One region of the Arthrobacter sp. zg-Y1110 genome, then DNA from elsewhere that is predicted to be linked to it. Evidence: predicted binding sites of a transcription regulator. Region 1 holds the regulator's gene; the other holds the start of a gene.
What was found. Region 1 encodes LexA, which represses DNA repair genes until DNA is damaged. Its sites were predicted from a motif close to TCGAACANNTGTTCGA; they were not measured.
Positions count from the first base shown of each region.

Region 2: the regulator LexA is predicted to act here: its motif matches at 4,149-4,164, upstream of uvrA (excinuclease ABC subunit UvrA).

Region 1 covers NZ_CP104272.1:1,246,958-1,261,453, reverse strand. The annotation lists gene N2K99_RS05825 (histidinol-phosphate transaminase) at 1-391, opposite strand, end outside; gene N2K99_RS05820 (LysM peptidoglycan-binding domain-containing protein) at 499-930, opposite strand; gene lexA (transcriptional repressor LexA) at 1,356-2,168, shown strand; gene N2K99_RS05810 (ATP-dependent DNA helicase) at 2,277-4,322, opposite strand; gene hflX (GTPase HflX) at 4,315-5,880, opposite strand; gene N2K99_RS05800 (class I SAM-dependent methyltransferase) at 6,049-6,660, shown strand; gene dapF (diaminopimelate epimerase) at 6,657-7,616, opposite strand; gene miaA (tRNA (adenosine(37)-N6)-dimethylallyltransferase MiaA) at 7,613-8,548, opposite strand; gene miaB (tRNA (N6-isopentenyl adenosine(37)-C2)-methylthiotransferase MiaB) at 8,687-10,207, opposite strand; gene N2K99_RS05780 (hypothetical protein) at 10,266-11,054, opposite strand; gene N2K99_RS05775 (lytic transglycosylase domain-containing protein) at 11,155-12,468, opposite strand; gene N2K99_RS19075 (regulatory protein RecX) at 12,646-13,530, opposite strand; gene recA (recombinase RecA) at 13,725-14,496, opposite strand, start outside.
Region 2 covers NZ_CP104272.1:1,795,460-1,809,955, forward strand. The annotation lists gene N2K99_RS08340 (ABC transporter ATP-binding protein) at 1-1,543, shown strand, start outside; gene N2K99_RS08345 (ABC transporter ATP-binding protein) at 1,540-3,519, shown strand; gene N2K99_RS08350 (GntR family transcriptional regulator) at 3,529-3,945, shown strand; gene uvrA (excinuclease ABC subunit UvrA) at 4,192-7,095, shown strand; gene N2K99_RS08360 (HAD hydrolase-like protein) at 7,246-7,944, shown strand; gene N2K99_RS08365 (1-acyl-sn-glycerol-3-phosphate acyltransferase) at 7,931-8,599, shown strand; gene uvrC (excinuclease ABC subunit UvrC) at 8,716-10,722, shown strand; gene rapZ (RNase adapter RapZ) at 10,804-11,703, shown strand; gene yvcK (uridine diphosphate-N-acetylglucosamine-binding protein YvcK) at 11,703-12,722, shown strand; gene whiA (DNA-binding protein WhiA) at 12,733-13,713, shown strand; gene N2K99_RS08390 (superoxide dismutase) at 13,818-14,444, shown strand.

The DNA.
Region 1 (14,496 bases):
TGCCGCTGGCGAGCAGCGGGTACATGGAGTACGTCGGAGGGAAACTCATGGCCGTCCGCCCTGGTCCGCCGAACGCCTGCAGGATCTGCTGGAGAACCTCATTGGAACCGTTACCGGCCCAGATATTCTCCGCAGCCAGTCCGTGGCCGAGGTATTTGGCCAGGTTTTCCCGCAGCAGGGTGAATTCGCGGTCGGGATATCGGTTCAGGCCGGCGACCACTGATTCAATCTCGGCCAGAATGGCCCGGCGCACATGCTCCGGAAGTCCGTGGGTATTTTCGTTGACGTTCAGCAGGATGGGCACATCCAGCTGAGGGGCGCCGTACGGGGTCAGGCCCCGCAGATCATCGCGCAGGGGAAGTCTGTTCAGGTTTTCCAGCTGTTCGTTCACTTCTACAGCTTAGGACGCTCTGCGGTGACGTTGTATTTGAGCGACTTCCAGCACGCCTCTGTTACGGGCACGCAGGTAAGGATCATCGGAGCGCGCTGGCCGGTGGATCAGCGCGAGACCGGGATGTAAATCTGGCTGCCGGCGGGGACGGTGGCGTCCGCCAGGTTGTTGAGTTCCACGATGTCGGCGACCACGGTGCGGGGATCCCGGTCCGGGGCGAACTCGGTGGCGAGCGACCACAGTGAATCCCCGGCGGATACACCCACCTGGATGGTGTGTGTCTGCTCCGGGGAGCCCCCCGAGGCCATAGCCGGTGCGGTGAAGAATCCGATGAAGACCAGCAGTGCAGCGGCCACGATCATCAGCGGGGCGCCGACCAGGACGAGCCGGCCGCGGCGGGTCAGGCGCAGCGGGACCGACGCCTGGGTGTCCGCGGTGTTGGCTATGCGGGCGGGGTCAGCGGCCCGGTCGGGGGCAGATTCAGTGAGGCTCTGTGCGGTGAAGCTCTGTGCAGTGAGGGGAAGTACGTGTACTGACATGTCAATACCTTTCCGGTCCGAAGAGCAGCTCCGCCGATTCCCCCGCTTCCCGTAAAAGCACCGGGAAAAACAGTGTGGCTCGAAACTGCATTCGAACATCTGGTGGGTCCGCCGAGGTGTCGGCGGACCGTTTTTCTACTCAGGGTCGAACATATGTTCGAAGCTGTACTCGAACATTTCTAGCACCTATCTACGAACATTGTCGAGACTCGCTCGAATATATGTTTGAAAATATGCCTGCGCTCCCCTAGCGTTGAACCTGTTGGAAGCGGCTGGAACCAACTAACCATCCGGCACTGACAAAACGGCTTGGCGGGATAGACCACCGCAGGGAACCACCGCATCGAATCACCGCAGGACAAACCAGATACACCGCTAGAACCATCCGGCCCGCATCCACGGGCCGACTGTGAAGGGAAGCCGACGTGGCCCGTGTTACCAATGGCAGCACCCCCTCCCCTGCCGCGCCCGCGCCGGCAGGACGCACCAAGGGCCTTACCGCCCGGCAGACGAAGATCCTGGAGACCATCCAGCGTTCGGTGAATGCGAACGGCTACCCGCCCTCCATGCGGGAGATCGGCGACATTGTGGGGCTGGCCAGCCTTTCCAGCGTTACGCACCAGCTGAGCCAGTTGGAGAAGCTGGGCTATATCCGCCGGGACCCCAAGCGCCCGCGTGCCATGGAGATACTGGTTCCGCTCCTGCTCCGCGATGCTCCTGTGCGCCGAGGCAACGGCAAGGCGGCGAACGGCGGGAACGCCGCGGAGGCTGCTGAAGGTGCAGCAAAGGGCGTCCCGGAATCCGGCGGCGGCAGCTCACGCACGCAACGTTCCGGCAGCGTCTCCGACCTCACCACAGCAATCGACACGGCGATGGTTCCGCTGGTCGGACGGATCGCCGCAGGCGGACCCATCCTCGCCGACCAGCAGGTTGAAGAGATGGTTCCCCTTCCGCGCCAGCTCGTAGGGCACGGCGACCTGTTTATGCTTCGCGTGGCGGGCGACTCCATGGTGGATGCTGCCATCTGCGACGGTGACTGGGTGGTTGTCCGCCGCCAGCCCACCGCCGAAAACGGTGACATTGTCGCGGCCCTGCTCGAGGACGAAGCAACCGTGAAGACCTTCCGGCAGCGCAACGGACATACCTGGCTGCTGCCTCAGAACACCCGCTACGAGCCGATCCTCGGTGACGAAGCCACCATTATGGGCAAAGTCGTTTCAGTGATGCGCTCGCTCTAGGCACAAGCAGAACGTCCTGGTCAGACGTCAAAAGGACCATGCAAAAGCAGCGCCGCCGGTACACGGCGGCGCTGCTTTTTGTTTCCGGGATCCCCTTCCCCGGCGGTTTTACTTCTTCGCGCCCGCGGGTTCCGCCGCGAGCCGCTTCAGCGCCTGAAGCACCACGGAACGGTCGGTGGTGGACCAGAAGGGCGGCAGGGCGGCCCGCAGGAAACTGCCGTAGCGCGCGGTTGCCAGGCGTGAGTCAAGCACGGCCACCACTCCCTTATCCCCGGAGGCGCGGATCAGCCGTCCTGCGCCCTGGGCGAGCCGGACGGCTGCGTGGGTCGCCGAGACGCTCATGAAGCCGTTGCCCCCGGCCTTGGCAACCGCCCGGGTGCGGGCGGTCATCAACGGATCGTCGGGACGCGGGAACGGAATCCGGTCAATGATGACCAGCCGGCAGGAGGCTCCGGGGACGTCCACGCCCTGCCAGAGGGACATGGTGCCGAACAGGCAGGTCTCGTCCTCGTCAGCAAACTGCTGGACCAGGGCGGACATGGTGGATTCGCCCTGGCAAAGGATCGGAAAGTCGACCCGCTTCCGCAGCGCTTCCGCAGCTTCCTCCGCGGCACGGCGGGAAGAGAACAAACCCAGGGCACCGCCGCCGGAGGCCTTGATCAGCGACTCCAGCTCATCCAGCTGCTCCGGGGAGGTGCCGCGTCCCGGTTTCGGCAGGTCCTTGGCTACGTACAGGACTCCCTGCCGCGGGTAGTCGAAGGGGCTGCCGACGTCGGTCCCCGTCCATTTCGGTGCACCGGCACCCAGCAGCCCCAGGGCTCCGGCGACCGGACCGAACTCCGCCCCGATGGCGAGGGTGGCCGAGGTAAGCACGACGGTGTGTCCGTCGAACAGGCCTTCGCGCAGCCGTCCGGCCACGGACAGCGGTGCAACGTTGATGGTGGGCGGTGCGTCGTCTTCCGGAGCGGTGTAGCCGGTGCCCGGTGAGAAGGTGCTGGCACGCGATGCCCACAGCACTTCCCCTGAATTCACTGCGTCAAGGATGCGTTCACACAGTTCCAGGACGGCCATCAGGCGGGAACGTGCCATCTGGCGGCCGCCGTCGACGGCGTCGGAGCCTTCGGGCTTGGAATCTGACAGCGCGGTGCGGCAGGCTTCCCGCACTGCGCCCAGGACCAGTTCCTGGTCTTCGGACAGCCCGGCGGCCAGCAGTCCGGAGGGCACCGGGGCAAACACGGAGTCGAAAGCCCGGCCGGCAGCGGCAAGCGGCTCCATGGTGGCGGACGTGTGCTTGCGTGCTGCGGAGACCGCCGCGGAAATCACTGTTCCGGAGAGTTGTCCGGTGACCGCTCCGGTGACGCGGTCCTGCAGCTCGTGTGCCTCGTCGATCACCACCACGTCATAGTCCGGCAGGACGGCCAGTCCCTCGAACGCGCTGATGGCCAGCATCGCGTGGTTGGTGATCACCAGATCGGCAACGGCGGCCTTGGCCCGTGCCTGTTCGCTGAAACAGGCCTCCGCCACCGGGCACTTCTGCGCCCCCAGGCACTCCATCGAGGTGACGGACACCTGACGCCAGGCACGGTCGCTGACGCCGGGAAGCAACTCGTCCCGGTCGCCGGTTTCCGTTTCCTGCGCCCATTCCTGCAGGCGCACGACGTCGCGCCCCAGCGCCGAGGTGGGCCCGCCGGCGGGAGCGGGATGGGAGACAGCCTGCTCGTCGCCAAGCAGGAACAGTGTTCCGGCTTCGTCTTCTTCGGGGAATCCGCCGCCGGTCTTGTGGACACAGACGTAGTTGCTGCGGCCCTTGAGCAAGGCAACGTCGACTTCCCGCGGAAGCTTCGGTTCCAGGGTCTTCAGCAGGCGCGGGAGGTCACGCCCGACGATCTGTGACTGCAGGGCCAACGTGGCAGTGGAAACCAGCGCGGGTTTGCTGCTCTCCAAGGCGTGTGCAATCAGCGGGATCAGGTAGGCGAGCGACTTGCCCGTACCCGTTCCGGCCTGCACCAGCAGGTGGTCGCCGGACTCGATGGCCTCGGCCACCTGCCGTGCCATCTCGTGCTGGCCGGGCCTGTTCTGCCCGCCCATGGCCGCTACCGCCGTGTCAAGCAGATCCAGGACCTGGTCCGGTCCCTGCGGCGCTTTCCTACCCATGGGTCACGAACTGCTCCAGCTCTGCTGCCAGCCCTTCACGAACCTTCACATGGAGCTGGGTGCCGGCTTCGCCGTGTTCCAGGGAGAGGATCTCGGCGTCCTCCTGGTGCAGGCGGGAGACGACGTCGCCGCGCTCGTAGGGCACCAGCAGTTCCAGGTCCACGCCGGGGCGCGGAATGCCCTCGGAAATCGCCTGCAGCAGCTCGGGGATACCCTCGCCCGTACGCGCCGAGACGACCACGTGCCGCGGCTCGCGCTGGCGCAGCCGCTCAAGCACGAACGGATCCGCTGCGTCGGCCTTGTTCAGCACGATAATTTCGGGCACCTTGCGGGCGTCGACTTCGGTGAGGACGGTCCGGACGGCCGCGATCTGGCCCTCCGGGTCCGGGTGCGAAGCGTCAACCACGTGCAGGATCAGGTCTGCGTCGGCTACTTCCTCAAGGGTGGAGCGGAAGGCTTCCACCAGCTGGGTGGGCAGCGATCGGACAAACCCTACGGTGTCCGCGAGCGTGTAACCGATTCCGTCCTCGGTTTGGGCCTTGCGGATAGTGGGATCCAGGGTAGCGAACAGTGCGTTCTCCACCAGTACCCCGGCATCGGTGAGCCGGTTCAGCAGCGAGGACTTTCCTGCGTTGGTGTAGCCGGCAATGGCGACGGAGGGCACCGAGTTGCGGTGGCGGTTGGCCCGCTTGGTTTCGCGTGCCGGCTTCATAGCCGCGATTTCGCGGCGGAGCTTGGCCATCCGCGTGCGGATCTTCCGGCGGTCCAATTCGATCTTGGTTTCACCGGGGCCGCGCGAACCCATGCCGGCGCTGGCGCTGCCGACCTGGCCGCCTGCCTGCCGGGACATCGATTCGCCCCAGCCACGCAGGCGCGGCAGAAGGTATTCCAGCTGTGCCAGTTCCACCTGGGCCTTGCCCTCGCGGGACTTTGCATGCTGGGCGAAGATGTCCAGGATCAGCGCTGTCCGGTCGATGACCTTGACCTTGACGATGTCTTCCAGCCCGCGGCGCTGGGACGGAGCCAGCTCACTGTCTACGATGACCGTATCTGCACCGGTGGCCGTCACAATGTCCTTGAGTTCCTGGGCCTTGCCGGAACCGAGGAAGGTGCCGGGGTCCGGCTTGAGCCGGCGCTGGATGATGCCGTCCAGGACTTCGGATCCCGCAGTCTCAGCCAGTGCCGCAAGTTCCTTCAACGAGTTTTCGGCGTCGGCGGCAGTGCCCTCGCTCCAGAGCCCGGCAAGGACGACCCGTTCCAGCCGCAGCTGTCGGTATTCGACCTCGGTGACGTCCTCGAGTTCCGTGGAGAGCCCGGCAACGCGGCGCAGTGCACGGCGTTCTTCCAGGTCCTGCTGCTCGCCGTCGTGGACGGAGTGCTCGCTGTCGCCGTCAGAAAGTGCCTGGGCACGGCCCCGCTGCTTGTCGCCGGGGGCCTTTGCTTCGACCGCGCTGTCCTTGGCGAGAATCCTGTCGATGACACCTTGGATATCCGAAGGACTCAGTTCGGGTGTGGAACTGTCCGTCGAATGCACGGGACGGGAGTTGTTGATGGTCATAATCTCCTTATTGGAACGTACTTTCCATGGTAGGCCAGTGAACCGACAAATCCTCAGGAAAACAACCTTCTCCGCAATGGATCCCTACCGCGCCAGCTGTCCTTTACAACCCGTACGGCCACCCATAAATTCCATGCCACACGCCTGCAGCGACTAATCTGGACTGTTATGGCAACAGAGCACTACTTCTCCTCCACACCGTCCGGGCCCGAGGTCCGCAAACCGCTGCGCGTCAGCCTCAACGGGGCCGAACGGACCCTGCAGACAGCGGGCGGGATCTTCAGCCCCGATGGGATCGACAAGGGCACGATGGTGCTGCTGGAGGAAGTTCCCGCGCCGCCGGAAACCGGCAACCTGCTGGACATCGGCTGCGGCTGGGGACCCATCGCCCTGACCCTGGCGCTGAAATCCCCGGCGGCCCGGGTCTACGCCGTCGACGTCAACGAACGCTGCATCGCGCTGACCCGGGATAACGCAGCGGCCTTGGGCTGTGGAAACGTCACGGCCTCCCTGCCGGAGGAGGTGGACCCGGAAGTACGCTTCGACACCATCTGGTCCAACCCGCCGATCCGGATCGGCAAAGAGGAGCTGCACGCCCTGTTGCTGCTCTGGCTGCCGCGCCTGGCGCCGGGAGGAACTGCCTGGCTGGTGGTGCAGAAAAACCTGGGCGCGGATTCCCTGCAGCGCTGGCTGGCGGAGACCCTGCCGTCCGGATTCACCGTCTCCCGCCACAGCACCGCGAAGTCCTTCCGGACCCTGAAGGTGGAACGCAGCGCCTAGAGCAGGGTTCCGCGTGCCACCAGTACGGCCGGTCCGCTGAGCTCCACATGTTCGCGGCCGTCGGGCCCGGTCAGGAAACGGACGCCGACGACGCCGCCCGGCACCGTCACGGCCCAGTCATCGGGTGCTTCGGCTCCGGCCCAGAACCGGGTGGCTACGGCGGCCGCACAGGCGCCGGTACCGCAGGAGAGGGTTTCGCCGACGCCGCGCTCGTGGACGCGCATGGTGAGCAGCCCTACCCCGTCTTCTACGAGCGGCTCGGCCGGGACCACGAACTCCACGTTGGTTCCGTGCTCCGGCTCCGGCTGCACTGACGGTGCTGCGGTCAGGTTGGTGGCTGCCAGTTCATCCAGTTCCGCGAGGGCCACGACGGTGTGCGGGTTGCCCATGCTGACGGACAGGCCCGGGCGGGGCACTTCCAGTCCGTCTGCGTTGACCACCGTGTCCATGGATTTGGCAGCCGCATGGTCGGGGTAAATGAACTCCCAGGGCCCCATGTCCACCGCATAGCCGCCGGCCATCCGGGTTACGGTCTTGATCCCCGCGCGGGTACCAATCACCAAAGATGCGCCTTCGGCCAGTTCCACCAGCCGCTCTTCCAGCAGGAAGTGCACGAAGACGCGCACCCCGTTCCCGCACATTTCGGAGATGCTGCCGTCCGAGTTCCGGTAGTCCATGAACCACTCGGCTTCCGGAGCCGTCTGCAGCAGGGCACGGCCTTCAGGCAGATGCTCGGACCGGACGGCCCGGATGAAACCGTCGCCGCCCACACCGCGGTGCCGGTCGCAGACAGCGGCTACCTCGTCGGCGGCAAGGTCATGCGCAGCGTCGGGATCGGCTACCAGCACAAAGTCGTTGCCGGTGCCGTGCCCCTTCGCGAAGGGCAGTCCCGCAAGGGAAGAGGGAAGGCCGGAGGCGGACAGGGATGCGGCGGAGGAGGCAGAAGTATTGGTCACTTACCAAGGATACTGGGCGGGTGCCCTTCCCGGACGGCCGCGGCCGCCCGGGCCACCAGCCGGGGGTCGTTATGCTCCAGCCAGGTGATCCGGGGATCCGCACGGAACCAGGTCAGCTGCCGGCGGGCGAACTGGCGGGTAGCCACCACTGTTGCCGCCGAGGCTTCCGCCACGGACGATTTCCCGTCCAGGACGGCCAGGAACTGTGCGTATCCCAGGGCGCGCGAGGCGGTCCGGCCGGTCCGCAGTCCGGCCGGCTCAAGCCGCCGGACTTCTTCGAGCAGCCCCTGTTCCACCATCTTGTCCACCCGGCGGGCCAGGCGCTCATGCAGCACCGGACGTTCCACGCTGAGGCCGATCTGCACGGCCGGCGAGACGTACTGGCGCACCGGCATGAAGGAACTGAAGGGGCGTCCGGTCAGCTCGACCACCTCCAGTGCGCGTACCACCCGGCGCGCATCGGAGATCCGTTCGGCCGAGACGGGGTCCACTTCCCGCAGCCTGTCCTGCAGCACGGACAGGCCCCGGGTTTCCAGTTCGGCTTCGATCCCGGCGCGGACCGCCGGGTCGGTGCCCGGAAATTCCAGGACGTCCAGTGCGGCCCGGACGTACAGGCCGGAACCTCCGACCAGGATGGGGTACCTGCCCCGAGCCCGGATTTCGGAAATCAGCTCCCGTGCCTGCGCCTGGAAGGCCGAGACGCTTGCCTCTTCGGTCACGTCCATGATGTCCAGCAGGTGGTGCGGCACGCCGCGGCGTTCGGCTACGGAAATCTTCGCGGTGCCGATGTCCATCCCCCGGTAGAACTGCATGGAATCTGCATTGATCACTTCCCCGCCGAGTTCCAGGGCCAGGGCAACGCCTAGGTCGGATTTTCCGGACCCGGTGGGCCCGACGACGGCGATCACCGGCCGTTCGTCGGCGGACGGCACGGAAGCGGACGGCACGGAAGCGGACGGCACGGAAGCGGACGGCACGGAAGCGGACGACACGGAAGCGGACGGTATGGAAGCACTCAAGGGGGTTACCGCCGGGGACTTGGGGAGACTTTGGGAAGGGTTCACGGGCACTCAGGAACGCGGCGGCAGCGCGGGCATGCCCAGGGACACACCGGTGCGCGTGCCTGCAGGTCCGGCCGGTACGCCGCAGGACTCGGCCTGCGAGCGGTCCCAGGCATCACCTGCGCGCGAACGCCGCAGCGAGTAGTCCGCAGGTCCGGCGGGGTCGGAGATCAGGTGGAACGCAGCGGCCCCGGTGACGGGCACGGTTACGAGGTCGCCCGGGCGGGGTGCCGGCGCGCCGTCGGGCACCGAGAAGTGCACCAGGCGCTGGTCCCGGGAACGTCCGGAGAGACGTCCGGTCTCGCCGGATTTGCGGCCCGAAGCGGCGGTGACCATGACCTCGACGGTGGTGCCCACCTGTTTGGCGTTTTCCTCGGCGGCAATCCGGTCCTGCAGCGCGGTGAGGCGTTCATAGCGCTCCTGCACCACGGCCTTGGGAAGCTGGTCGGCCAGTTCCGCCGCCGGGGTGCCCGGACGCTTCGAATACTGGAAGGTGAAGGCGGTGGCGAAGCGGGACCGCTCGACGACGTCGAGGGTGGCGGCGAAGTCCTCTTCCGTCTCCCCCGGGAAGCCGACAATGATGTCCGTGGAAATGGCCGCGTGCGGCATCCGCTCGCGGACCTTGTCCAGGATGCCCAGGAACTTCTTTGACCGGTAGGAGCGGCGCATGTCCTTGAGGACCTTGTCCGAGCCCGACTGCAGCGGCATGTGCAGCTGCGGCATCACGTTGGGCGTCTCGGCCATGGCCTCGATGACGTCGTCGGTGAAAGCCGCAGGGTGCGGGCTGGTGAACCGAACCCGTTCCAGGCCCTCGATGTCGCCGCAGGCACGCAGCAGCTTGGCGAAGGCCCCGCGGTCGCCGAACTCCACCCCGTAGGAGTTTACGTTTTGTCCGAGCAGCGTTACCTCGATGGCGCCGTCGTCCACCAGGGCCCGGATTTCCGCCAGGATCTCCCCCGGCCGCCGGTCGCGTTCCTTGCCGCGCAGCGACGGGACGATGCAGAAAGTGCAGGTGTTGTTGCAGCCCACGGAGATCGAGACCCATCCCGAATACACGGAATCGCGTTTGGTGGGCAGCGTGGAGGGAAAGACGTCCAGCGACTCCAGGATCTCCAGCTCGGCCTTGGCATTGTGCCGGGCCCGTTCCAGCAGTGCCGGCAGGGAACCGATGTTGTGTGTGCCGAAGACGGCGTCCACCCAGGGGGCCTTGCGCAGGATCGTATCCCGGTCCTTCTGGGCCAGGCAGCCGCCCACGGCAATCTGCATCCCGGGCCGCTTTTCCTTGACCGGCGCCAGCTGCCCGAGGTTGCCGTACAGCTTGTTGTCCGCGTTCTCCCGCACGGCACAGGTATTGAACACAACGATGTCCGCCAGTTCGCCGTCGGACGGCACATAACCCGCGCCTTCCAGCAATCCCGAAATCCGCTCGGAATCATGCACATTCATCTGGCAGCCGAAGGTACGCACCTCGTACGTGCGGGGCTGGGCCGCAGGGGCCTCGGGGGCGGGAGAAGAAACAGTCAAACTCACCCTCCTAGGGTACGTCCATCGGCGGTACCGTCCGGTATGCCCCGCGGCAGACTTTTTCCTAATACCAGTTGTTGGCGTAATGGAAATTGAGTGCGCTGCAGGGGCTGCCGTAGCGGGACGCAATGTAGTCCAGGCCCCAGTTGATCTGCGTGGAATAGCTGACTTTCCAGTCGGCTCCGGCCACTTGCATCTTTTCCGCCGGGAGGGACTGCGCAATTCCGTAGGCCCCGCTGCTGGGATTGAGGGCACTGGTCAGCCATTCCGATTCCTTGGTCCAGAGCGTGTCGAGGCAGGTCAACTGGCCCGCATCCCAGCCGCGGGCGGGCAGGGCCGCGGCAGCGTAGGCCTTGGCTCCGGCTGGATCGTCCAGCGGTACGGCGGCTCGGGCCGCTTCTTCCGCAGCCGATTGCGCGGCTGCCTCCACTGCAGTGCTCCGTGCGGCCTCGTCGGCTGCGGCCTTCGCTGCGGGCTCCCGGTGGTCCGGGTCCTCACCCTCTGTTCCCGTCCCTGCTCCGGCCGCCAGGGGTTTCTCCGCCGCCTGCCGATCGGGCACTTTGCCAGTGGCTGGGTGCTCGTCCGGTCCTGCTGCACTGTCCCTGCCGTCGTCGGCGTCATCTGCGTTGCCTGCGTCCTCGGCGGCGGCAAGGAGCGGCTCGGCCAGGTTCACCAGCTGGATACCGGCCGTGGCCCGGAGGTTTGCTCCGGCAGTGCCAAGGGCAGCGCCGGAGACACTCGCCACGGCCAGGGAACCCAGCGCGGTTGCGGCACCTAGGCGGAGCCGCCGACGGCGTCGCACGGCTCGTCGGATGCGGGTCTGGTCGCGTCGGGTGAAGTTAGTTGAAGTCACAAGCGCAGGACCGTATCGGAGTTTTCTGGGAAAAGTCTCAAAACGGTAACGGTGCTATTGACGTTGGCCAGGTAACCTACCTGCCCGCACAGGTACCCGGTCAGTACCAGTTATTGCGCTGCCAGAAGGCGTAGGCCGCACACGGTGTGCCATACCGGGACTTGATGTAGTCCAGTCCCCAATTGACCTGGGTCCGGTAGTTGGTCTGCCAGTCGGAACCGTGGCTCGACATATTGCTTCCCGGCAGGGACTGCGGGATGCCGTAGGCATCGCTGTAGGGATTGTCCGCGGTGGTTAGCCAGTTGGACTCGTGATTCCAGAGGATGACCAGGCAGCGGAACTCGTTCCCGTCCCAGCCGTAGTCGCCCATGCGCCCGGATGCGTAGTTCTGTGCACCCGCCGGATCGTTCACCGGCTGCCCCGGTGCGGGCGCGGGCGGAGGGGCAGGCTGGACCGGGGCAGGTGCGGGGGCGGGTGCGGGTGCGGGCTGAGGCGCAGGCACCGTGACTGCCGGGGGCCGGGTTCCCGGCGGGTTGGGTGCCGCCCCGACCGGCGGATTCGGCGGCTGCTGCCCCTTCGGCGCGGACTCTCCTGCAGCCGCCCGTTCCGCGGCGTCGTGCTGTTCCTGAAACACCTTCTCGGCGGCTATCCCGCGGAGCCGGGCCTCCTCCGCGGCGGCTGTGCTGCCGTGGAGATCTGCCAACTGTGCAAGCAGGACGGCTTTGCGGGCTTCTTCATCCTGTACTGCCTTGCCTGCGCCCGCAGCCGAGGCTCCTGCCTCTTGGAGTGCCTTTTCCGCTTCGGCGGCAAGCTCGGCCCGGGCATTCCTTGCTTCCTGTTCCTGCTCCCGGAATCCGTCAGCAACTTTTTCGGACGCCACTGCACCGGCATACAGGTTGCCCGCCCGAGACGAGACCCTGTCCATAAGGTCCGCGCCGTGCAGGGCATCTGCCGAGGCATCCGTGTCGAGCAGCATCAGCGTCATGCTGTCGGAAGCGGACCCGCCGGACTTGTAGGTTTCGGCCGCAAGCCCGGCGACTTGCCGCATCAAGTCAGCGGACTGCTGCGCGGCCGCTTCCCGCTGCGCGGCCAGGGCCGCAAGCTCCTTGTCGCTGGCGGCAAGGGCATCCTTGGCCTCGTTGTGGCGGTTCGCTGCCTCCACTGCCGCATCGCCCAGGGATCCGGCGTCCTCGCGCAGGTCCGTAAGCAGACCCTCCAGCTTCTCTGCTTCAGCGGCTTTGGCCGATTCAGAGGATTTTGCCTGCTGGATATCCTCCCAGGAAGGGTAGGGATCCGCCGCGGAACCGGGCGAGGCAGTGAGGACCGCCGAGGCAAGGACGCCCGTAAGGACCAGGGCATAGAACGGGGTTCTCCGGGCACGCAACGGAGAGAATCGACCTACTGGATGCAACATGGGCCCCGCCAACCTCATCTTTAACATGGTTGGCACAGCATACGATACGGCGCGTCGGATTGACACCACGACTAATGGCGCCGGTTATTTCCTGTTCGGCGCACTGCGCCCGGGTACATTCAGGCCCGCTTCGCCATGCGCCGCCGGCCGGCCGGGCTCCGGCCCGCAGTCCGCAGGTTAGACGGAGTCCCCCCTGGCATCCCGGCCTTCACCGATTACTTCGGCCGCTACCCGAAAGCCGAGCGACGGGGAATAACCCTTCCGGGCCAGCATCCCCACCAGTCGGCGGGTCTGTTTGTCGCGCACGCCGCGGTCGGAAAGATCGGCAGAGGCCTGGAGTTTTTTCCTCGCCAAGGCGCGCGCCGCTTCGAGTTCGTCGTCGGCGCTGACCTGTTCAAGCGCTTCGGCGGCGAGATCCGGTGCAATGCCCTTTTCCGTCAGTTCGCGCCGCAGGGCCCCGCGGGCAAGGGACTTGCTCTGGGAGCGGCTACGGACCCACAGCCGCGCAAACTCGGCATCATCCACGAGTTGCACTTCTTCGAAACGGTCAAGGACCGCAGCTGCGGCTTCCGGCGGGATTTCCTTTTCCGCAAGCTTGGTTTCAAGCTGTCTGCGGCTCTTGGGCGAGGCAGTCAGCTGGCGCAGGACGATGGCTTTCGCCTCGGCGTAAGCTTCCTCGGGCGTCAGCGGGACAGTTTCCTCCGGTTGGTCCGCCTCTGCATCCTGCTGCCCCCAGCCCTGCCGCCCGCGGCCGGACTTTTTCCCGCCCCGCTTCGACCCGGAGCCGCCTGTCCCGGGTTCCGCCCAGGGCTCGTCGGCGGGGGCTTCCTCGCCGAAACCGTCTTCCTTGAAGGCATCGGGGGTCTTTGCGGGCGGCTTCCGGCGGCGGGCAGGTTTGGAAGCGTCAGGTTTGGCGTCCACCGGCCCGGGTGCGGTGCGCGGTGTCTTCGCGCCGCCCGGAGCGGTCCCGCCGCCGGCGGGCGCGGTTGCCGACGCGGCCGCGCTGATTTCGGCAAGCCGCCGCTTCAGCTCTGACAGGGTCTCTTCCTGCGAGGTATCCATAGCCATCCGCTCCAGGGACTTTGCTCCCTTATTCCTCCCGGACTTCCACTCCCCCGGACCGCGGAGAGTAGCTGCGCCGTAGCGCGCCTTTCCGGGCCGACCTGGCTGACCAGACGGAAAGCCGCCCCCATGCGGGAGCGGCTTCCCTGATCCTGCTGTCCCGGGACCGGTGTCCCCGGGTCCGCGGGCCGCTGCTAGGAGTCCTTTCCGACTGCCTTCAGCTTGGGTGCTGCGGGCTCCTCAGCGGCAGGAACACCGATTCCGAGCTTTTCACGGATACGGCGCTCCAGCTCGTCCGCCAGATCGGGATTGTCCTTCAGGAAGTTGCGCGAGTTTTCCTTGCCCTGACCCAGCTGGTCACCGTCGTAGGTGAACCAGGCACCGGACTTCTTGACCAGACCGTGTTCCACGCCCATGTCAATCAGTCCGCCCTCGCGGGAAATGCCGACGCCGTACATGATGTCGAACTCGGCCTGCTTGAAGGGCGGAGCCATCTTGTTCTTGACGATCTTGGCACGCGTACGGTTACCAACCGGGTTGGTGCCTTCCTTCAGCGTCTCGATGCGGCGGACGTCGATGCGGACCGAAGCGTAGAATTTCAGCGCCTTGCCACCGGTGGTGGTTTCCGGGCTACCGAAGAAGACGCCGATCTTTTCACGCAGCTGGTTGATGAAGATTGCGGTGGTATTGGTGTGGCTCAGGCGGCCGGCGATCTTACGGAGCGCCTGGCTCATCAGGCGGGCCTGCAGGCCCACGTGGCTGTCGCCCATGTCGCCTTCGATTTCGGCACGCGGAACCAGTGCGGCAACGGAGTCAATGACCACGACGTCGACCGAGCCGGAGCCGATCAGCATGTCCATGATTTCCAGGGCCTGCTCGCCGGTGTCCGGCTGCGAAACGAGCAGCGAGTCCGTATCCACGCCCAGCTTGGCTGCATAGATGGGGTCCAGGGCGTGCTCGGCGTCA
Region 2 (14,496 bases), 550 kb from region 1:
CACGGCGGGCCAGGTCCTGTGTTCCGTTTCGGCCACCTATCTGGCTTCGCGGGTGGCCATGAGCGCCGGCCGCAATATCCGGGCCGCGCTGTTCACCAACGTGGAGACCTTTTCCTCCCGGGAAGTCGGCCTGTTCGGGCCGCCGTCGCTGATCACCCGGACCACCAATGACGTGCAGCAGGTGCAGATGACCCTGCTGATGACCTTCACCATGATGGTTTCGGCTCCCATCATGGGAGTGGGCGGGGTACTGCTGGCATTGAACCAGGACATACCGCTCTCCGGCATCCTGCTGTTGATCCTGCCTGCACTGTTCCTGGTGATCGGGCTGGTGCTGAAGCGCCTGATTCCCCTGTTCCGCCGGGCCCAGCGGCAGATCGACCGGGTCAACTCGGTCCTGCGGGAACAGATCATGGGTATCAGCGTCATCCGCGCGTTCATCCGGGAGCACTCCGAGCAGGAACGCTTCGCCGGGGCGAACAGGGACCTCACCTCCACGCAGCTGCGGGTGAGCCAGCTGCTGGCCCTGCTGTTTCCCGCCGCCATGCTGGTCGCCAACCTCGCCACGGTCGCGGTGATCTGGTTCGGTGCCTTCCGGATTGACGCCGGGCAGATGCAGATCGGCGCACTTACGGCGTTTATTGCCTACATCATGCAGATCCTGATGGCGGTGATGATGTCCATGTTCATGGTCATGATGCTGCCCCGCGCAGCGGTCTGCGCCGAACGGATCTTCGAGGTGCTGGATACCCGTACCAGCGTTGCGGATGCTCCCGGGGCGGGGACGCTGGCGTACGACGGCGGACGGCTCACCTTTACCGACGTCGGGTACAGCTACCCGGGCGCGGAGGATCCGGTGCTGTTCAACCTCAGCTTCGAGGCCCTGCCCGGGGAGACCACGGCCATCATCGGTTCCACGGGGGCGGGGAAGACCACGCTGCTCAACCTGGTCCCGCGGCTGCTCGACTCCACGTCCGGCAGCATCGCCGTCGACGGGCAGGACATTGCCGGGGTTACCCTCTCCTCGCTGCGCCGCGGTATCGGGCTGGTGCCCCAGCGGGCCTACCTCTTCAGCGGCACCATCGCCTCGAACCTGCGCTTCGGCCGGCCGGACGCCACCGACGCCGAACTCTGGGAAGCCTTGGAGACCGCCCAGGCGGCGGACTTCGTCCGGACTGCCGAGGGAGGACTGGACCACCAGGTGGAACAGGGCGGAGCCAACTTCTCCGGGGGACAGCGGCAACGCCTCGCGATTGCCCGGGCCCTGGTGGTCCGGCCGTCCATCTACCTCTTCGACGACAGCTTCTCCGCCCTCGACTTCGCCACGGATGCCCGGCTCCGGGCGGCGCTCAAGCCGCAGACCCGGGATGCCACGGTAATTGTCGTGGCACAGCGGGTGAACACCATTACCGACGCCGCGAAGATCCTGGTGCTGGAAGAGGGCCGGATCGTGGGTCAGGGAACCCATGCGGAGCTGATGGGGTCCTCGGACACCTACCGGGAAATCGTCGCTTCACAGCTGACCGCGGAGGAAGTGGCATGAGTACACCGGGGGTACGGGGACGCCCGGGAGCTGCCGCAACCGTCAAGCCGGAGAACTTCGCCGCCAGTGTCCGTCGGATCCTGGCGCTGATGGCACCGGACCGGGTACGGGTAGCGGCGGTACTGGTTGCCGCCGTCGTCTCCGTGGCGCTCGCCGTCAGCGCGCCACGGATCCTCGGGGAGGCCACCAACGTCATCTTCGACGGCTTCATCGGTCAGGGCCTGCCCGCAGGGATGTCCAAGGAGGCACAGGTCCAGGCGCTGCGGGACTCGGGGGAGCGGGAACTGGCGGACATGCTCGCGGCGATGGATGTGGTCCCGGGGCAGGGACTGGACTTCGGCAGGCTGGCGGGGATCCTGCTCGGCGTGCTGGGCATCTATCTGGCGGCCTTCGCGTTCGGCTGGTTCCAGGCACGGGTGACCGCCCGCATTGTGCAGAACGCCATGTACCGGCTGCGCCGCGACGTCGACGGCAAACTGTTCCGCCTGCCCATGTCCCACTTCCAGCAGCAATCGCGGGGAGACGTCCTCAGCCGGGTCACCAACGACATCGACAACCTGGCCCAGACGCTCTCCCAGAGCCTGACCCAGATCATCACCTCGGTCCTGACCATCGTGGGCGTGCTCGCAATGATGGTTTCCATCTCCCCGCTGCTGGCACTGATCGCCGTGATTACCGTGCCCGTCTCGGCGCTGGTCACCGTCCTCATTGCCCGGCGCTCGCAGGCAGAGTTCAAGACCCAGTGGAAGTCCACCGGCGAGGTAAACGGCTATATCGAGGAAATGTTCACCGGCCAGGACGTGGTGAAGGCCTTCGGCCAGCAGGAGCGGGTCATCGAAGGCTTTGCCCCCGCCAACAACCGTTTGTACCGCTCCGCCTTCCGCGCCCAGTTCGTTTCGGGCATCATCATGCCGGCCATGATGTTCATCTCGAACCTGAATTACGTGGCCGTGGCGGTTGTCGGCGGCCTGCAGGTCGCCAACGGGCAGCTGTCCATCGGCGGCGTGCAGGCCTTCGTGCAGTACAGCCGACAGTTCAGCCAGCCGCTGGGACAGCTTGGCGGGCTGATCAACATGCTCCAGTCCGGCGTCGCGTCCGCCGAACGGGTGTTCGCCCTCCTTGACGCGAAGGAACAAGAACCGGACCCTTCCCGGCCCGACCACCTGAAGGCGGTGCGGGGGCGGGTGGCCTTCGAAGACGTCTCCTTCAGCTACAGCCCCGATGCGCCGTTGATCCGGAACCTGTCCTTCACCGCGGAGCCCGGGCAGACCGTGGCCATCGTGGGTCCCACCGGTGCCGGCAAGACCACGCTGGTCAACCTGCTGATGCGTTTCTACGAGGTGGACGCGGGCCGCATCACCATTGACGGCATCGACATTGCCCGGCTCCGCCGCGAGGACCTGCGCGGACACATCGGCATGGTGCTCCAGGACGCCTGGCTGTTCGAGGGCACGGTGCGGGAGAACCTGGCCTACGGCGCACCCGGCGCAACCGAGGAGCAGATTGTCGAGGCGGCGCAGGCCACCCACGTGGACCACTTCGTCCGGTCCCTGCCGGAGGGTTACGACACCGTGCTCGGGTACGACGGCGGGGCGCTCAGCCAGGGCCAGCGGCAACTGCTGACGATCGCCCGGGCCTGGCTTTCGAACCCGTCCATCCTGGTGCTGGACGAAGCGACCAGTTCCGTGGACACTCGCACGGAAATCGCCATCCGGCTGGCGATGAACGCCCTGCGGCAGGACCGCACCAGCTTCGTGATTGCCCACCGCCTGTCCACCATCCGGGACGCGGACATCATCCTGGTGGTGCGGGACGGGCAGATCGTGGAGCAGGGAACCCATGATGCACTGCTGGAGGCCGAGGGGTTCTACACCGAGCTCTACCGTTCACAGTTCGCCGGACCGGCACAGGATGGCGCGGCGGGTGGCGCGGCGGTGGCCGACGTGCCGGCGCCTGCCGATCCGGCCGGGCACTAGCATTGCACCATGACGCCTGACACAACCCCCGTAACCGCACCGACCCCCGCCGGCAACGACGCCGGTGTGCTGGCAGGGGTCCGGATTGACGCTTCCAGCTCGGTGCCGCCCTACGAACAGCTCCGCCTGCAGATCCTGGACGCCGTGAACGAGGGGCGCCTCGCCATTGGGACCCGGCTTCCACCGGTGCGTGCACTGGCCGGACACCTCGGACTGGCCGTGAACACGGTGGCGAAGGCCTACCGGGAGCTGGAGCAGGCGCAGGTCGTCACCACGCGGTCCCGCGCCGGCACTGTTGTCGCGGCGGGCGGCGACACCGGCCGCGGCCGGGTGGCCGAAGCTGCCGCTGCGTATGCCGCAGCGGTGCGGGCCAACGGCGTCTCGGATGACGACGCCGTGTCCCTCCTGCGGGCGGCCCTGGGCTAAACGGTCACTCAGCTTCCGGGCTGCGCCCCAGCACAGCATCCCACTCGGTGGTGCTGCTGGTGCCGGTGGGACCTCAGGAACTACCAGCAGCCCCTAACCGTGGGACCCCGTGCACGCGTGCGATGCAGCCCCGGCAGCTCCAAAGGCCCGCAGCCAGGGACCCCCGCACCGGCTCCGCTTCGCCCGCGGCGAAACCCGGGGGGTCGAATACTTTTTCGAATCGGCGTTTGAACTACAGTGGAAAACGTGCCTAAATCGACTCTTCCGACGGCTGACACCACGTTCGTGCCGCATAAAGCCAATGACCTTTCCCGCCTGGTAGTGAAAGGTGCGCGCGAGCACAACCTCCGCAACGTTGACCTGGACCTGCCGCGGGACGCCATGATCGTGTTCACCGGCCTGTCCGGCTCGGGCAAATCCTCCCTGGCGTTCGACACCATCTTCGCGGAGGGGCAGCGGCGTTACGTCGAGTCCCTGTCCGCCTATGCGCGCATGTTCCTCGGCCAGGTGGACAAGCCCGACGTCGACTTCATCGAGGGGCTTTCACCCGCCGTCTCGATCGATCAGAAGTCCACCAGCAAGAACCCGCGGTCCACGGTGGGAACCATCACCGAGATCCACGACTACATGCGCCTGCTCTGGGCCCGTGTGGGGCGGCCCTTCTGCCCGGTCTGCGGCGAGCCCGTCAGCCGGCAGACCCCGCAGCAGATCGTGGACCAGCTCCTCGAACTCGAAGAGGGAACCCGGTTCCAGATCCTTGCCCCGGTGGTCCGCGGCCGGAAGGGCGAATTCGTCGACCTGTTCAAGGAACTCGCCGCCAAGGGCTACTCGCGTGCCCGGGTGGACGGCAAGCAGGTCCAGCTGTCCGATCCGCCGAAGCTTGGCAAGCAGTACAAGCACAACATCGAAGTGGTCGTGGACCGCCTGGTGGCCAAGGACGGCATCCGGCAGCGGCTCACGGACTCCGTGGAAACCGGACTCGGCCTGGCCGACGGCCGCGTGGTGGTGGACTTCGTCGACATCCCCGAGGACAGCAGCGAACGGACCCGCACCTTCTCCGAGAACCTCGCCTGCCCGAACGAGCACCCGCTGGCCATCGACGAAATCGAACCGCGGTCCTTCTCCTTCAACAACCCGTTCGGGGCCTGCCCCGTCTGCACCGGCATCGGCTCCCGGCTGGAAGTCGATGAGGACCTGATCATTCCGGATCCCTCCAAGTCCCTGGCCGAGGGCGCCATCGCCCCGTGGTCCCTGGGCACCGCCACCACCGAGTACTGGAACCGGCTGCTCGACGGCCTGGCCAAGGACATGGGCTTCTCGATGGACACCCCCTGGAAGAAGCTCCCGGCCAAGGTGCGCGAGGCAGTGCTCCACGGCAAGGACCACAAGGTGGTGGTCCAGTACCGGAACCGCTTCGGCCGCGAACGCAAGTACAGCACCGGCTTTGAAGGCGTGATCCAGTACATCCACCGCAAGCACGGGGAAACCGAATCGGACCACGCCCGTGACCGGTACGAAGAGTACATGCGGGAAATCGCCTGCCCCGAGTGCGGGGGAGCGCGGCTGAACCCGGCGTCCCTGTCCGTGCTGATCAACGGCCGCAACATCGCCGAGATCAGCGCCCTGCCGCTGCGCGAAGCCGCGGACTTCCTGAACACCTTGGTCCTGACCGGACGTGAAGCGCAGATTGCCAACCAGGTGCTGAAGGAGATCCAGGCCCGCCTGACCTTCCTGCTCGACGTCGGCCTGGAGTACCTGAGCCTGAACCGCCCGGCGGCCACGCTGTCCGGCGGCGAGGCCCAGCGCATCCGCCTGGCCACGCAGATCGGCTCCGGCCTCGTCGGCGTGCTGTACGTCCTCGACGAGCCGTCCATCGGCCTGCACCAGAAGGACAACCGGCGCCTGATCGATACCCTGATCCGGCTGCGCAGCCTGGGCAACACCCTGATCGTGGTGGAACACGACGAAGACACCATCCAGGAAGCGGACTGGATTGTCGACGTCGGCCCCGGCGCCGGAGAGCGCGGCGGCGAGGTTGTGCACTCCGGCCCGTTGGCCGAGCTGCTCACCAACGAGCGCTCCATCACCGGCGCCTACCTGTCCGGGCGCAAGAAGATCGAAATCCCGGCGAAGCGGCGCAAGGTGGACAAGTCCCGCCAGCTGAAGATCGTAGGTGCCCGGGAAAACAACCTGCAGAACCTGAACGTGGATGTTCCGCTGGGCGTCTTCACCGCCGTGACAGGTGTCAGCGGGTCCGGCAAGTCCACGCTGATCAACGACATCCTCTACAAGACGATGGCGAACAAGCTCAACGGCGCGAAGCACGTGGCCGGGCGGCACACCCGTGTGGAGGGCCTGGAGCAGCTGGACAAGGTCATCCACGTGGACCAGAGCCCGATCGGACGGACCCCGCGGTCCAACCCGGCCACCTACACCGGCGTCTGGGACCACATCCGCAAGCTGTTCGCCGAGACCAACGAGGCGAAGGTGCGCGGCTACCTGCCGGGCCGCTTCTCCTTCAACGTCAAGGGCGGCCGCTGCGAAGCCTGCCACGGCGACGGCACACTGAAGATCGAAATGAACTTCCTGCCCGACGTGTATGTTCCCTGCGAGGTGTGCCACGGCGCCCGGTTCAACCGGGAAACCATGGAGGTGCACTACAAGGGCAAGAACATCGCCGAGGTGCTGGACATGCCGATCGAAGAGGCAGCAGAGTTCTTCGCCGCCTTCGGTCCCATTTCCCGGCACCTGAACACGCTGGTGGACGTGGGCCTGGGCTACGTCCGGCTGGGCCAGCCCGCCACCACGCTCTCCGGCGGTGAGGCGCAGCGCGTGAAGCTCGCCAGCGAACTGCAGAAGCGGTCCAACGGCCGCAGCATCTACGTCCTCGACGAGCCCACCACGGGCCTGCACTTCGAAGATGTGCGCAAGCTGCTGGAGGTGCTGCAGGGACTGGTGGACAAGGGCAACACCGTGATCACCATCGAGCACAACCTGGACGTCATCAAGAGCGCCGACTGGATCATCGACCTCGGCCCCGACGGCGGTACCGGCGGCGGCAAGGTGGTTGCCTCCGGCACCCCGGAGAAGGTTGCCAAGGTGGAGGGCAGCCACACCGCGACGTTCCTGGCGGAGATCCTCAACCAGTAGTTCAATGAAGGCCGGTGGCTGCCCTAGCGGGCGGCCGTCGGCCTTCGGCGTGTCCGGCCCGGTCGCGGAGAAATATACGCGCCCGAAAGATATGCACCGCAGGGCATACCTTTTTCCCTTGGGACGCCCGGATATGCAAAACTTAGGCCCGTGACTTCTCCCCGGCTTTTAGTGCTGTTCGATCTCGATGGAACGCTGGTTGATCCGGCCGGTGCCATCACGGGCGGCATCCGTTCCGCCCTCACGGCCTGCGGGCTGCCGCAGCCGTCAGAGGCGGACCTGTTCCGGATGGTCGGACCCTCCCTGGTGACGTCCCTGCGTGAAATCGCCGGCGTTCCCCAGGACCGCCTGGAAGCGGTGATCCGCCACTACCGGCAGGGTTACCGGCAGGCAGGCATGGCACAGAGCCGGCCTTACCCGGGCATCCGGGACCTGGTGGAGAATCTGCGCACGGAGCACACCGTAGCCGTGGCCACCCAGAAACCCGGGCACTTGGCGGTGGAACTCCTGGAGGTGCAGGGCATGGACAGCCTCTTTGCTTCCGTTCACGGCTCGCCCGCCGACGAGCAGGCCGCCGCCGCACTCAACGGCAAAGCCGGCATTATCCGTGCCGCCCTGGAGCGGCACGCGGGTTCCTTCGACCGGGCCGTGATGATCGGCGACCGCAGGCACGACGTCGAGGGAGCCGCTGCCAACGGAATCGACTGCATCGGCGTCTCCTGGGGCTTCGCTGCCACCGGCGAGCTCGACGCGGCGGGGACCGCCGTCGTCGTTGACACCGCGGAAGAACTGGCCGATGCTGTGCTGGCCTATGCGCAGAACGGAGCGGCACTGAATGGTTCTGTATAACCTGACCCGGGCAAGCACCCGCGGGCTTGTCGCCGGTCTGTGCCGGCCCACGATCACCGGACTCGAGCATGTTCCGGCTCACGGCCCTTTCATTGTCGCCTGCAACCACCAGTCCTTCCTGGACAGCGTCCTGGTCCAGGCCCTGCTGCCGCGCCGCGTGGGTTTCTTCGCCAAGGCCGAATACTTCACCGGGACCGGCCTCAAGGGGCTCGCGATGAAAAGCTTCTTCGAAGGCGTGGGTTCCATTCCGGTGCAGCGCGACCAGCAGGCCGCCAGCGTTGCGGCGCTCAAGACCCTGCTGGACATCCTCGAGGAGGGCGGCGGCGTCGGAATTTACCCCGAAGGCACCCGCTCACGCGACGGACTGCTCTACCGCGGCCGCACCGGCGTGGGCTGGCTGGCACTGACCTCCGGGGCTCCGGTGGTACCCGTGGGGCTCATCGACACCGACAAGCTGCAGCCCGCCGGCAAGAAAACGGTCAAGCCCGGACACTTCACCCTGAAGGTGGGGCAGCCGCTGTACTTCCAGAAGACCGGACCGGAGCATGCGCTGCCGGCTCGCCGCCAGGCCACCGACCGGGTCATGGACGCCATCGCCGAGCTCAGCGGCCAGCAGCGCTCGGACAGCTACAACCGGAACCGGCCGGAGGGGTAGCCAGACGGCCCGGTAAAGACGCTCACCGGCGCCCGGAGCGTGCCGGACTGTTCAGCGCCGCGCGAAACCCCATGCCGCCGTCCGGGGCCGGCGAAAGGCGAACGTAGGATGGAGACGTGGCAGATCCAGCAACCTACCGGCCGAAAACAGGGGAGATCCCCACGGCACCGGGCGTATACCGCTTCCGGGACGAGCACGGCCGGGTCATCTATGTGGGCAAGGCGAAGAACCTCCGCTCCCGCCTGAACTCCTATTTTGCGAACCCGCGCGGGCTGATGCCCAAGACCCGGGCCATGGTGCATACCGCGGCCGGCGTCGAGTGGACGGTGGTCGGCACCGAACTCGAAGCGCTGCAGCTCGAATACACCTGGATCAAGGAATTCAATCCCCGGTTCAACATCATGTTCCGGGACGACAAGTCCTACCCCTACCTGGCAGTGACCATGGGGGAGAAGTACCCCCGCGCCCAGGTCATGCGCGGGGACCGGCGCAAGGACACCCGCTACTTCGGCCCGTTCTATCCGGCCAAGGCAATCCGCGAAACCCTGGACACACTGCTCCGGGTCTTCCCCGTCCGTACCTGCAGCAGCGGCGTCTTCAAGCGCGCAGAGCGCACGGGCAGACCGTGCCTGCTCGGCTACATCGACAAGTGCTCCGCCCCCTGCGTCGGACGGATCAGCCCGGAGGACCACCGCGAACTGGCCGCGGAACTCTGCGACTTCATGGCCGGCGAGGGCAAGCGCTTCATCTCCAGCCTCGAGAAGGAAATGCAGGCCGCCGTCGCCGAACTGGACTACGAAACCGCCGCCCGGCTCCGCGACGACGTCTCGGCCCTGCGGAAAGTATTCGAACGCAACAACGTGGTCCTAAGCGAAGACACCGACGCCGACATCTTCGCGCTGGAGGAAGACGAACTCGAGGCGTCGGCCCAGGTGTTCCATGTCCGCGGCGGACGCATCCGCGGCCAGCGCGGCTGGGTCGTGGAAAAGGTCGAGGACAACGACACCGCCGACCTCGTGGAGCACCTGATCCAGCAGGTCTACGGCGAGGCGAACTCGACCGACCGCATTCCGCGCCAGGTCCTCGTCCCGGTGCTGCCGCCTAACGCGGAGGAGCTGGCCGAATGGCTGGGCGGGCTGCGCGGCGCCCGGGTGGACATCCGGGTGCCCATGCGCGGAGACAAGAAGGCGCTCATGGAGACCGTTGCCCGCAACGCCGCGGATGCCCTGCGGCTGCACAAGAGCCGCCGGGCCGGGGACATCACCACCCGCTCCGCCGCCCTGCAGGAACTGCAGGAGGCCCTGGACCTGCCCTCGCCGCCGCTGCGTATCGAGTGCTACGACATTTCCCATGTGCAGGGCACCAATGTGGTGGCCTCCATGGTGGTGGCCGAAGACGGCCTGCCGAAGAAATCGGACTACCGCAAGTTCTCGATCACCGGCGACGCCGCCCGGGACGACACGTCCTCCATGTACAACGTCATTTCCCGCCGTTTCCGCAATTACCTCGCGGAGAACGCGGATCCCGCCGCCGATCCCGATGCCCCGGTGGACCTGCCGGACGAGCGCGGCGGCGACGGCGACGTCCAGCCGTTGACGGACACACTCACCCCTGCGCCCAAGGCAAAGTTCGCCTACCCGCCGAACCTGGTGGTGGTGGACGGCGGCCAGCCCCAGGTCGCGGCGGCGTCGAAGGCCCTCGCGGATCTGGGCATCACCGATGTGCAGGTGGTCGGACTGGCCAAGCGCCTCGAGGAGGTCTGGGTTCCGGACAGCGACTTCCCGGTGATCCTCCCGCGCGCCTCCGAGGCACTGTTCCTGCTCCAGCGCGTCCGGGACGAGGCGCACCGCTTCGCCATCACCTTCCACCGGCAGAAGCGGGGCAAGTCCATGACCGCGTCACTGCTCGATGAGGTGCCCGGACTGGGACCGTCGAAGCGGCAGGCACTGCTTAAGCACTTCGGCTCCGTGAAGAAACTGCGTGCCGCGACCGAGGAGGAACTCCTGGAGGTGCCGGGCATCGGTCCGGCCATGGCCGCCAACCTGCGCAGCCGCCTGGCGGACAAGGAAACGGCGGGAGTTCCGGCGGTCAATATGGCCACCGGCGAAATCCTGGAAACTTAGTTAGGCTTGGGAACCGGCGTGTCGGCTTCGAACCGTTCGGAGTTCTTCGAAAAGCAGGACAATCAGGATGGGATCACAGTAATGACGCAAGAGGACGGCTTGACCGTAGTCAAACCGGAGGAATCGGAGCTGCTCGTAGTTACGGGCATGTCCGGCGCCGGGCGCAGTACCGCCGCCAATGCGTTGGAAGACCACGGCTGGTACGTCGTCGAGAACCTGCCTCCGATGATGCTTGGTACCCTCACCGAGCTGGTCTCCCGGATGCCGCAGTCCATTCCGAAGCTGGCCGTGGTGGTCGACGTCCGCAGCAAGGAACTCTTCCAGGACATCCGCGAAGCCCTGCGCAACCTGCGTGCCGCCGGCGTCACCTACCGCCTGCTGTTCCTCGACGCCGATGATTCCACCCTGGTCCGGCGCTTTGAACAGGGACGACGCCCCCATCCGCTGCAGGCCGACGGCAGCATCCTGGACGGCATCGCCGCCGAACGCGAGGTCCTGACGGAGCTGAGGGAGTCCTCCGACATCGTCCTGGATACGTCCAAGCTGAATGTCCACGCTCTGGCCACCGCCGTCACGGAGCTGTTCACGGAGTCCGGCCCGATTGTGCTGCGCCTGAACGTGATGAGCTTCGGTTTCAAATACGGACTGCCGGTGGACGCGAACTACGTTGCCGACGTCCGCTTCATCCCCAACCCGCACTGGGTCCCGCAGCTGCGCCCGCACACCGGGCTGGACGAAGACGTCCGCGACTACGTCCTGCAGGCCAAGGGCACCGCGGAGTTCCTGGACCGTTACGTCGACGCCCTGGAGCCCGTCATTGACGGCTACCGCCGGGAAAACAAGCACTACGCCACGATCGCCGTCGGCTGCACCGGCGGCAAGCACCGCTCCGTTGCCGTCACGGAGGAACTGGCCAAGCGCCTGGCCCAGCTTCCGCACGTGACGGTCAGCTCCCACCACCGGGATCTGGGGCGCGAGTAATGTCCTTCCTCACCGGACCCCTGCCCCTGATTCCGGAGGGGAAGGGACGTGAGAGCGGGAGCGGGAGCGGATCGATCGTCGCGCTCGGCGGCGGCCACGGGCTGTCCGCCTCCCTCTCGGCCCTCCGCCTGCTCACCACCGACCTCACCGCCATCGTTACGGTGGCGGACGACGGCGGCTCCTCCGGCCGCCTCCGCCGGGAACTGGGCGTCCTTCCGCCCGGGGACCTGCGGATGGCCCTGGCGGCGCTCTGCGACGACACTGACTGGGGACGCACCTGGCGTGACGTCATGCAGCACCGCTTCCGGTCCCAGCCCGGTGTCGAAGGCTCGCTGGATGACCATGCCCTCGGCAACCTGCTGATTGTCACGCTGTGGGAGCTGCTGGGGGATCCCGTCGCCGGACTCCAGTGGGCCGGCGCCCTGTTGGGTGCCCGCGGCCAGGTGCTGCCGATGTCCACCCTGCCGCTGACCATTGAAGGTGACGTCCTTCGGCGCACAGCCGACGGAGACCTGCTCGAGACCATCAGCGGCCAGGCCAGCCTCGCCGCTGCCGGCTCCCGCAGCAACGTCAGCGACGTCCGGCTGCTGCCCGTCGACGCCCCGGCCTGCCCGGCCGCGCTGGAAGCAATCGATCTGGCTGACTGGGTGGTCCTGGGGCCCGGCTCCTGGTACACGTCGGTCCTGCCGCACCTGATGCTGCCGCAGCTTAGGGACGCGTTGTGCGCCACATCCGCCAAACGCTGCCTGACCATGAACCTCAGCAATGAAACAACCGAAACATCCGGGATGACCGCCGTCGACCACTTGGCCGTTATCCGCCGCTACGCGCCGGAGTTCAAGGTGGATGCCGTGCTGGTGGATCCGTCGGTGGTGGCGGACAAAGCGGCCTTCGAGGATGCTGTAGCAGAACTGGGCGGCCGTCCGGTCTTCGGTAAGGTGGGGGCAGCGTCGGGGCGTCCGATCCATGATCCGCTCCGCCTCGCGACCGCCTTCCACGATATTTTTGGGGAGAATTAGGAGTGTATTTGTGGCGTTAACCGCAGCTGTAAAAGAGGAACTGTCGCGTCTGGACGTGAAGAAATCCTCAGTCCGCAAGGCCGAGGTGTCGGCAATGCTGCGTTTTGCCGGCGGCCTGCACATCATTTCCGGACGGATAGTCATCGAAGCCGAGGTAGACCTCGCGTCGACTGCCCGACGGCTGCGTGCAGCCATTGCCGAGGTCTACGGCCACGCCAGCGACATCATTGTGGTGTCCGGCGGGGGACTGCGCCGCGGCAACCGATACGTGGTTCGAGTGGTCAAGGACGGCGAATCACTCGCCCGGCAGACCGGCCTCCTGGATGCCCGCGGGCGTCCGGTGCGCGGGCTGCCCTCCGTCGTGGTGAACGGTTCCGCGGCCGATGCGGAGGCCGTCTGGCGGGGAGCCTTCCTCGCCCACGGTTCCCTCACCGAACCCGGACGGTCCTCCTCGCTTGAAGTCACCTGCCCGGGACCTGAAGCTGCCCTGGCCCTGGTCGGATCCGCCCGCCGGATCGGCATCGCCGCCAAGGCACGCGAGGTGCGCGGCGTGGACCGCGTGGTGATCCGCGACGGCGACACCATCGCCGCCCTGCTCACCCGGATGGGTGCGCATGACGCGCTCATGGTGTGGGAAGAGCGCCGGATGCGCAAGGAAGTACGCGCCACGGCGAACCGGCTTGCCAACTTCGACGACGCCAACCTCCGCCGCTCCGCGCAGGCCGCCGTCGCGGCCGGTGCCCGGGTGGAGCGCGCCCTGGAGATCCTCGGCGAGGACGTCCCGGAGCACCTGCGCTACGCCGGCGAACTGCGCGTGGCCCATAAGCAGGCCAGCCTGGACGAGCTCGGCCACCTGGCCGACCCGCCCATGACCAAGGACGCCATTGCCGGGCGGATCCGGCGGCTGCTGGCCATGGCTGACAAGCGGGCAGCGGAATTGGGTATTCCGGGTACTGAGTCGAGCGTCACTCCGGAAATGTTGGACGAATAGCGTTATTGCATAGGATGGAAGCCTGCTGCCTTTCGGCGGCACAACGAGTTTCCGGACGGGAATTCCGTCCGGAACATTGATCCGACACCAACGGAGGATTTTTCGTGAACGAATACACACTGCCGGAACTGCCGTACGATTACGCGGCCCTTGAGCCGCATATTTCCGCACGCATCATGGAGCTGCACCACGACAAGCACCACGCCACCTACGTGGCCGGCGCCAACACCGCCCTGGCCCAGATGGCAGAGGCACGCGAAAAGGGCGAGTTCGGCACCATCGGCAAGCTCTCCAAGGATCTGGCCTTCCACCTGGGCGGCCACACCAACCACAGCATCTTCTGGAACAACATGTCTCCGGACGGGGGCGACAAGCCCGAGGGCGAACTGGCAGCCGCCATCGATGAGTTCTTCGGATCCTTCGACGGTTTCCGCGGCCAGTTCACTGCCGTGGCGAACTCCATCCAGGGCTCCGGCTGGTCCATCCTGGCCTACGAACCGCTGGGCAAGAACCTCGTCATCGAGCAGCTCTACGACCAGCAGGGCAACATCCCGGTGGGCACCATCCCGCTGCTGATGCTCGACATGTGGGAGCACTCCTACTACCTGGACTACGCCAACGTTAAGGGCGACTACGTCAAGGCCTGGTGGAACATCGTGAACTGGGCCGATGTCGCCGCGCGTTTCGACGCCGCCCGCACCGGCGCCAAGAGCCTGATCGTCCCGGCTTAGTCTTGAGCCCCTGCCGCACATTTGTGCGGGTGCCCCGGTCCCTACGGAGACT